2 regions of the Clostridium sp. genome follow, and region 2 is predicted to be linked to the other one. Evidence: riboswitches for the same ligand, from Rfam matches in the RefSeq annotation. Region 2 holds a riboswitch; the other holds the start of a gene.
The links. Region 2 has a riboswitch for S-adenosylmethionine ahead of nifH (nitrogenase iron protein). Riboswitches for the same ligand answer to the same signal wherever they lie in the genome.
Positions count from the first base shown of each region.

Region 1 (4,892 bases), 1.1 Mb from region 2:
TTATCTCCCAAATATACAGCCTCCTCAATATCATGAGTGACAAATACAACACTTAAATTCCGCTTTTTGCATATATCAATCAATTCATCCTGCAATTGCATTCTTGTAAAAGTATCTAATGCCCCAAAAGGCTCATCCATTAAAAGTATCTCAGGTTCAATAACCAGTGCTCTTGCTATCGCCACTCTTTGTTTCATTCCACCAGATAATTGATGTATATAAGCATCTTTGAATTTTTCCATATTAACAAGTTTTAGATATCTAAGGGCTTTATTCTTTGCCTCATTTTTTGGAATTTTCCTCAATTTTAAACCAAATTCCACATTTTCTATAACTGTTTTCCATGGAAATAAAGCATAATCTTGAAATACCATAGAACTATCCTTGTTAGGCTTGTCAATAACTTCATTATTTATTTCAACAGTTCCTTCTGTAGGTAAATCCAATCCTGCAATTATCCTTAACAATGTACTTTTTCCACATCCCGATGGACCTAAAAGGCAGATAAATTGATTATCCTCAATAACTAAATTAATATCTTTCAATGCTAAAACTTCTTTATTTTTTATATTTTTATCAGATTTGTATACCTTGGACACATTTTTAATTTTAATCACTTATAATCACCACCATCATTTGCGCCACTTTAATACGTTTTTCTGTAATATTTTTATAGCTGAGAAACATATGGTACCTATTATACCGATAGTTATCATTCCTACAATAGTTTCAGGATATTGCATTAAAGTATAAGATGTCCAAGTATAATATCCAATTCCATATTTACCAGAAATCATTTCAGCAGCTATAACACTCATCCATGAATTACCTACTCCTAAAGTAAGTCCTGTAAAAATATTAGGTACAGAACTTGAAAAATAAACATACTTAATCAATTGCCATCTAGTGGCATTCATACTTCTTGCTGCATCAATAAGAGATAAATTAACTTGTTGTGTTCCTGCAATAGTATTAATTAATATAGGAAAAAATGCACCTAAAAATGTTATAAAAATTATACTACCTTCAGCCGATGGGAATATCAATATTGCTATAGGTATCCATGCAATTTGAGGTATAGGTCTCAACATTTCAAAGACCGGTGAAATAAAATTTTTTGCAAAATTGGTCAGTCCTATCAACAGACCAAATATTACCCCCATAGGAAGAGCTAATATACATCCAGATATAACTCTTGCACTACTATATAGAACATGCATATAAAATACCTTATCTACTAAAACTATCTTAATTGATTTCAAAACTTCCAAGGGAGATGGCAGATTTCCAAACATCAATGGCTTTCTTAGATTAAATTTAACAAATATATACCATATAACAATAAATACTGCTATGGAAATTATATGATAAATATATCTTTTTATTTTTAAATAAGGAGCCGTGTTTTGCTTCATAATTATCTTCTCCTTTTACTTTACCTGCTGCCAATTTCCTTTTAAGACTTCTTCACTGGGATATGCGATTTTCGAATCTTTGTATGCTTCCTTTATATATTGAGAATCAACAAATTCATTTAAATCGACATTTTTGATCTTTCCAAGTTTTTCTAAAAAGTCTTTACTTCCTTCCAATGTAGATACGTCTTTATCGTATATAACTGGATCGAATCTTACGTTATTCACTATTTTTTTTGTGACCTCTAATGAATATTTACTTTCGTCAGAAAATATTTTGGCTGCTTCATCTGGATTTTCCCTTATAAATTTATGTGCTTCAATTAATGCTTTCAATAATGCCACAGTATAGTCTTTATTCTTTTCCACCCATGATCTATCTGCCACAATTCCATCTAAATAATCAACTTTAGTATCACTGCCATCTACCAATACTTTCCCGATTCCTTTATTTTCTATCAGGCTGGTAAATGGTTCCCATACTGCAAGGGCATCTATTTTATTCTGTTCCAAATTAGTCATTCCAACAGTTAGATCCTGATTTACTATATTTACTTTATCCGTTACACCATTCTTGTCTAATTCATTGAGCAATAGTCTATGCGCACTGGATCCCAATGGAACTGCTACAGTTTTCCCGGATAAATCCTTAACAGAAGTTATTTTACTATTTTTAGGAACCAAAATAGCTTGATTTTTTCCGTTTTCTCCCTTTCCATCAAAAGCTAAAAATACGGATTTATAATTTGAACTCGATTGACCTTTTTCACCATTAATAATTATTGGCATATCTCCCATAAAAGCAAATTGAAGTTTGCCTGCTACCATGTTATTAGTTAAAGGGGGGCCCGATTGAGCATTGAACCAATCAACCACAAAGTCCTTATCAGGATATTTTTCTTCAAGATATTTTTCAAAAAGTTTTTTATTCTTTATTATCAATGCACCCCAAGTTTGGGATGTTACTGTTTGATAGCCTATTCCTATTTTTACGACTTCTTTTTTACCATTATTATTAGAGTTCTGGCTATTTTGTCCATTTTGTGAACATCCTATAAAAAATACTAATACCAATACTAAAATTAGTATTTGCGACATTATCTTCTTCACACTTTTCAAATTAAATTCCTCCCAATTAATTTTGTTAATTTTTATTATATTTCTATACTTTTTACTATTTTGGTTAAAAGTATATTTGTTTTTATTTCATTTTTACCACTCCTTTAGTTTTATTTATTAATTTTTTGAATAAAAAAGGTCAAATTTAATCTATTATAAAATATAAAAATATCTATATAATAAATTAAATTTGACCTCTAGTTTTTCTAGTCAGTACAAATTAATACGAATAAAAAACTTCCTCTGGAGAAACCATAGGAAGTTATATCCTTTAAGTTTCTCATCTTTCAGGTATTCCTGCTGGAATTGGCACCATTGAATATAAAATTATTCAGGTTGCCGGGCATCATAGGGCCAGTCCCTCTGCCTCTCTTGATAAGAAGTTTTTTCTTTTTTCAATTTCCTACATGATATAACTTTTAAGATAATTTGTCAACAACATTTTTACAATACTTTTATATTGGTTACATCAATAACATGCTATTTTCTGAACTGAAATGGTATCTTATAGCCAATTGTCTGATTCCTTCTCTATGTTATTGTAGTATATTTCAATATACCAGAATATCGAAAGAGGTGTTGGTATGTCAGTATCTGAACAGCTGAAAATTCTATGTGTGAAGCTTGGAATAAGCATCTCCAAGCTTGCCCGGTTATCCGGGAAAAGTCCACAGGCTTTCAGCCAAAAAATGATTCTAGAAAATTTCACCATTACCATATCAAACGCCGGTTATCCTGGGGGAAAAGAGCGTGATAGTATAGATTGTCCTTGGTGTGGTGCTGAAAATGGCACCGGAATAACAAGCGGTAGCGAAATGAAGAAGCTATTCCAGTAGTCGGCTTCTGACCGTAACAAATATCATCCCATAGAGTTTGCGGCCCAACTTCATAAGCGCTTTGTTTTCATTCATACGTTTATCGATGGTAACGGTCGAATTTCCAGGCTGCTTATAAATGCGACTCTTATTCAGGATGGCTTACCTGGCTGTCATTTCTCCGATCTTGCGCCAGGAATATATTAGCCTTCTGAAGCGTGCTCACAAAGACAACCGGCCATTTATTGACTTTATTGCTGAACTGGTTCTTGAGCATGAAATAAAAAGAGCGTAAAACCCTTTGTTTGCTTGGATTTCACGTTCTTTTATTTTACTCCCACTCTATAGTAGAAGGAGGTTTGCTCGTTATGTCATAGACAATTCTGTTTACACCTTTAACTTCATTTACTATCCTTCTTGATACTTTGTCAAGTACCTCATATGGTATCTTGGCCCAATCCGATGTCATAGCATCAGAAGATGTAACCGCCCTGAGTGCAACAGTGTAGCAGTAAGTTCTTTCATCTCCCATGACACCTACCGAACGTATATTAGGAAGGCATGCAAAATACTGCCATATTGATTCGTCCAATCCTGCCTCTGCTATTTCTTCTCTAAATATTGCATCTGCCTCTCTTGTTATTTCGAGCTTTTCCTCTGTAACTGCACCCAATACTCTTATAGCAAGGCCTGGTCCTGGAAAAGGCTGTCTCCAGACTAATTTATGTGGTATTCCCAGTTCTTCACCTACTGCCCTTACCTCATCCTTGAACAACTCTCTGAGAGGTTCAATAAGCTCAAAATTCATATTTTCCGGAAGTCCTCCTACATTGTGGTGGCTCTTTATAGTAGCCGAAGTTCCAAGTCCGCTTTCTACAACATCCGGATATATGGTACCTTGGACAAGAAAAGCTATATCCCCAAGCTTTTCAGCTTCCCGTTCAAATACTCTTATGAATTCTTCTCCAATTATTTTTCTCTTTTTTTCAGGATCATCTACACCTGCAAGTTTGCCTAAAAATCTATCTCCTGCATTTACTCTTATGAAATTCATGTCAAACTGCTTTTTAAATACATCTTCAACCTGATCTCCTTCATTTTTCCTGAGAAGTCCATGATCTACAAATATACATGTAAGCTGCTTGCCTACTGCCTTATGTACAAGTACCGCAGCTACAGAAGAATCAACTCCACCCGACATGGCACATATGACTTTTTTATCTTTTACCTTTTCTCTTATGGATCTGATTTTTTCTTCTACAAAAGATGACATGGACCAGTCACCCTTGAGATTGCATATTGTAAACAAGAAATTTGAAATCATCTTTTTCCCGAAAGGTGTATGCTGTACTTCCGGATGAAATTGAACTCCATATATTCTTCTGGAATCATCTCCCACAGCTGCCACAGGACATTCATCTGTAGTAGCTAAAATTTTAAAACCCTCTGGTGCACGGGAAACCACATCCGTATGGCTCATCCAGCAGCTCTGTTTTTCATCTATTCCATTGAACAAAATACTATTATTGTCCAGCACTACATC
Region 1 is NZ_JAKVOI010000001.1:46,908-51,799, reverse strand. Features, by position in the region: gene LKE46_RS00345 (ABC transporter ATP-binding protein) at 1-617, opposite strand, end outside; gene LKE46_RS00340 (ABC transporter permease) at 633-1,415, opposite strand; gene LKE46_RS00335 (ABC transporter substrate-binding protein) at 1,431-2,525, opposite strand; SAM riboswitch class I at 2,812-2,916, opposite strand; gene LKE46_RS00330 (hypothetical protein) at 3,119-3,370, shown strand; gene LKE46_RS17640 (Fic family protein) at 3,401-3,556, shown strand; gene guaA (glutamine-hydrolyzing GMP synthase) at 3,681-4,892, opposite strand, start outside.
Region 1: linked by a shared signal. The riboswitch ahead of LKE46_RS00335 (ABC transporter substrate-binding protein) and the one ahead of nifH (nitrogenase iron protein) in region 2 are both predicted to bind S-adenosylmethionine.

Region 2 (4,892 bases):
GAATTTTGCATATAGTGTTCTTGATACCATTAAAAATAGAAGCTTTGAGAAAAATCTTGCCTCAAGGGTAAAGCTCCCGTACACGGATTGGTGGTACAAGCAGAAAAACTCGGCATTTTTCAAAAAATACAAAGCAGAAAAGGAAAAGGTGAAGTAATATGTCAAAAATACTGGACCAGCCAAGATATAAATGTGCCATGGCTGCCATGCAGACTGTACATGGAATAACAAATGCTATTCCAATCCTGCATTCCGGCCCTGGATGCGCAGAAAAACTTGAGAGGGATTTTGGAAGCTCGGGACATTTTTCATCCCATATATTTCCCTGCACAAATATAAGTGAAAAAGAGGTAATATTCGGAGGCGAAAAAAAACTGAAAGAAACTATAGAAAATGCACTGAAGGTCGTTGATGCAGACCTGTATGTAGTTCTTACCAGCTGCAGCTCGGAAATAGTCGGAGATGATTCGGAGGAAATTGTAAAATCATTCAAGAACTCAGAAAAACCGGTTATATACGCCTCGACACCGGGATTTAAAGGGAATAATTATCTCGGACACGAGTGGGTTGTAAAGGCGATAATAGAACAGTATTTAAAACCTTCGGATAAAAAGACAAAGGGACTTGTAAATATATGGGCAGGTATTCCCCTTCATGACCCATTCTGGGCAGGAAATTTGAGAGAACTTGAGAACCTCGTTTCACAGCTTGGACTGACACCTAATACAATATTTGGATATGGAAGAGGGATAAAAAATATAGACAAGATACCGGAAGCCGAATTCAATCTTCTGGTATCGCCCTGGGTTGGAATTGAAAATATGGAACTTTTAAAGAGCAAATTTGGTACTCCATATTTCCACTACCCGGTTCTTCCCATAGGAGCTTTTGAAACTAGCAAATTTTTGAGAGCTGTAGGTGAATTTGCAGGAATAGACGGAAAAAAGGTTGAAAAAATTGTAAACAGGAATGAAGAAGAATATTATTACTATATAGAGAGATTCGCAGATGTATTTCTGGAAACCCGTGTTATGTCCAAAAGATTTGTTGTGGTTTCCGATTCGCAGTATACTCTGGCTGTGACGAAGTTTTTGATAAACGATCTTGGACTGTTTCCATCTAAGCAGTATATAATTGATGATGCACCTCTAAAATATCAAGATGACATAAAAGGATATTTTAAAGAATTAAACGATGGTATAGAAGCAGAAGTAGAGTTTACAACGGACGGCTACAAAATAGATGAGGAGATCAGAAACACGGATTATTATGGATATCCGCTGATAATAGGAAGCTCGTGGGAGAAAAAGATTGCCAGTGAGACAAAAGCACATTATATAACGATATCATGGCCTGTTTTTGAGAGGCTCATAATAAGCAGCTCCTATGTAGGCTATAATGGAGGCCTTAGGCTGTTGGAAGACATATATTCAGTGGTGCTTACTAGATTTAATTAATAAATAAATCAAAAAAAGTTAAATTTGCTATTGACAATTATATTTAAATTAAGTATGATATATACAATAATTAAATATGGATCTTATCGAGAGTGGTGGAGGGACTGGCCCTATGATGCCCGGCAACCTGAATAATGTATTGTTCAATGGTGCTAATTCCAGCAGGTTAAACCTGGAAGATGAGAAATTTTGAAAGATTTAAGTCTTATAGTTTCTCTGTAAGATTTTTTATTTTTGATTGACTAGAAAACTAGAGGTCAAATTCTACAGGATATTTATTGAATGTATCTTGTAAGAAGTTGGCCTTTTTGTTTTCTATTGATAATTTATTCTGATTTACTTTAAAATATTTAGGAGGAAAATTAAATGAGACAAGTAGCTATTTACGGAAAAGGTGGAATTGGAAAGTCCACTACAACACAGAATCTTACTGCAGGACTGGCAGAGTTGGGAAAACATGTTATGGTAGTAGGATGTGATCCGAAGGCAGATTCCACGAGGTTGCTTTTGGGAGGATTGGCTCAGAAGACAGTCCTGGATACATTGAGGGAAGAAGGAGAAGATGTCGATCTTGATGCAATATTGAAGACAGGCTTTGGAAACATAAAGTGTGTTGAATCAGGAGGACCGGAACCGGGAGTTGGATGTGCAGGAAGGGGAATAATAACTTCCATCAACATGCTTGAACAGCTTGGTGCATATACGGATGATCTTGATTATGTTTTCTACGATGTACTTGGTGATGTTGTATGCGGTGGTTTTGCAATGCCTATACGTGAAGGAAAAGCACAGGAGATATATATAGTAGCCAGCGGTGAAATGATGGCAATGTATGCGGCAAACAACATATCAAAGGGTATAAGCAAATTTGCAAATGCCGGTGGAGTAAGACTGGGAGGAATAATATGCAACAGCAGAAAGGTTGACAATGAATATGAACTGCTTGATGCATTTGCTAAAAAGCTGGGAAGCCAGTTGATATATTTCGTACCGAGGAGTCCGGAGGTTACAAAGGCAGAAATAAACAAGCAGACTGTCATACAATATGATCCTAAGGCTAAACAGGCAGATGAGTATAGATCACTAGCTAAAGCCATAGACGGAAATGACATGTTTGTAATTCCAAAACCTATGGCACAGGAGGAATTGGAATCAATAATGCTGGAACACGGTCTTATTGGATAATAAGCAATGTTATTTAGTTGATCAGAAAAACTGAAGGCTAAAGAAATTGAAATTTTCTTTAGCCTTTTTTATTAATAATTGGGAGGAAATTTATGAGTATAGAAGCAGCAAAAAATATTGACAGTAAAACACTTCAACATCCATGTTACAACTGTATTGCCCATAAGTATGCAAGAATGCATATACCGGTAGCTCCAAAATGCAATGTAAGCTGTAATTTTTGTAATAGAAAGTATGACTGTGTAAATGAGACAAGACCGGGAGTTACAAGTGAGGTCCTGACTCCTGAGGGTGCAAGAGATAGATTCAAGGTTGTGAAAGAAAAACTGAATAATTTGACTGTAGTTGGAATAGCCGGGCCGGGAGATCCACTTGCAAATTTTGAAGAGACAAAAAGGTCAATAGAACTTATAAAAGAAGTTTCTCCTAATATTACATTCTGTCTTTCAACTAATGGACTGATGCTTCCGTTTTATGCAGATGAACTTATAAAGCTTGGAGTCAGCCACATAACGATAACAATAAATGCGGTTGATCCGAAAATAGGTGGACAAATCTACAAGTTCGTAAATTATCTGGGGAAAAAATATGAAGGTGAAGAAGCAGGAAGAATATTACTTCATAATCAGCTTTCAGGATTGAAGTATATTACCCAGAAGGGAATTGTATCGAAAGTAAACATCGTTCTTATAAAAGGGATAAATGATAATCATGTACATGATATAGTTAAAATGGCAAAAGAATGTGGTGCATATATGACCAATATAATGCCGCTTATACCGGTTGAGGGAAGTGTATTTCAAGATAGACCTACTGTAAATGATTTTGAACTGAACAAGATAAGGAAGGAATGCGGTGAAGATTTGAAGCAGATGTATCACTGCAAACAGTGCAGGGCAGATGCAATAGGAACACTTGAAGATGATGTATCGGCTGAATTCAGGGGAATTGATTTGAAAGGTATAAACAAAATTGACAACAAGAAGATAAAATTCAGATTTGCAGTTGCAACTAAATCAGGTGTAAGTATAGATGAACATTTTGGACATGCAACGCAGTTATATATATATGATGCCATAAATGGAAAAACTACTTTTGTTGAAAAGAGAAATGTGGATAAGTTCTGCAGTGGAGTAGATGAATGCAGCGGACATGATGACAGAATAACGCGTATTGTAGATGCAGTAAGTGACTGTAATGCAGTTCTGGCTTTGAGGGCAGGATTTGAACCTATAAATTTACTGGGCAGCAAAGGTATAAAGTTGTTCCAGATGTATGATCAGATAGAAAAGGGCATAAAACATGCCGTGGAATTATTGGAAAAAAGTTGACCAGAAATACTGGAGGCTAGGTATTTGTCCACTAGACAAATGTTTAGCCTCCTTTTCATATATTAAGTAATGTTTATTTTTATAGAAGGAGATGTGATTATGTCTATTAATGTTAAGAGTATAGAGGCTCCAACAAGAGAAAGCAGACTCAAATCCATTACAGGATATGATGGAACTATAAAAGATCTTGTCAAAAAAGCACAATCTGGATGTCTTAAAAATAGAGAAAGATGTTTCAGCCAGGCCAGTAACTGCAGTTCTGGATGTGCACAGGGATATTTATCAAGTATAGTCGATGCCGCTATTGTAAACCATGGAGCAGTTGGCTGTTCAGCAGATGTAATAGGAGAAACCACAGGTTTAAAATGGGGTCAGAATATAAGGAGTTGGGAAAAGACAAATGTTAAGTTGATAAATACCAACATGACAGAAGATTCTACGGTATTCGGAGGAAAGAACAAACTAAGGGAAGGTATAAGGGAGGCTTATAAAAGATTTAATCCTAAAGCTATATTTATAACTACCTCATGTGCTTCAGCAATTATTGGTGATGATATCAAAGCTATTGCAGATGAAATAGAAAGTGAAATAAAGATTCCGGTAGTTCCAGTATTGTGTGAAGGTTTCAGGTCGAAAATATGGGCTTCAGGGTTTGATTCAGCATTTCAGGCACTTCTGACGCGTATAGTAAAGCCGCCGAGAAAAAAGCGTCCTGAACTTATAAACATGATACAATTCAGTGGAAGCGGTAGAAAATATATAACTGAAATATTATCTGAGTTAGGACTTGTTCCTCAATTTGGTATTCCATATTCCAGTATAGATGAAATATCCAGAATGTCTGAAGCCGCAGCTACAATTAGCGTATGTGGAACCCTTGGAAGCTATTTTGGGAATGGACTTGAACAGAAGTATGGGG
Region 2 is NZ_JAKVOI010000001.1:1,098,862-1,103,753, forward strand. Features, by position in the region: gene LKE46_RS05490 (nitrogenase component 1) at 1-157, shown strand, start outside; gene LKE46_RS05495 (nitrogenase component 1) at 159-1,457, shown strand; SAM riboswitch class I at 1,538-1,643, shown strand; gene nifH (nitrogenase iron protein) at 1,824-2,642, shown strand; gene nifB (nitrogenase cofactor biosynthesis protein NifB) at 2,735-3,973, shown strand; gene LKE46_RS05510 (nitrogenase component 1) at 4,073-4,892, shown strand, end outside.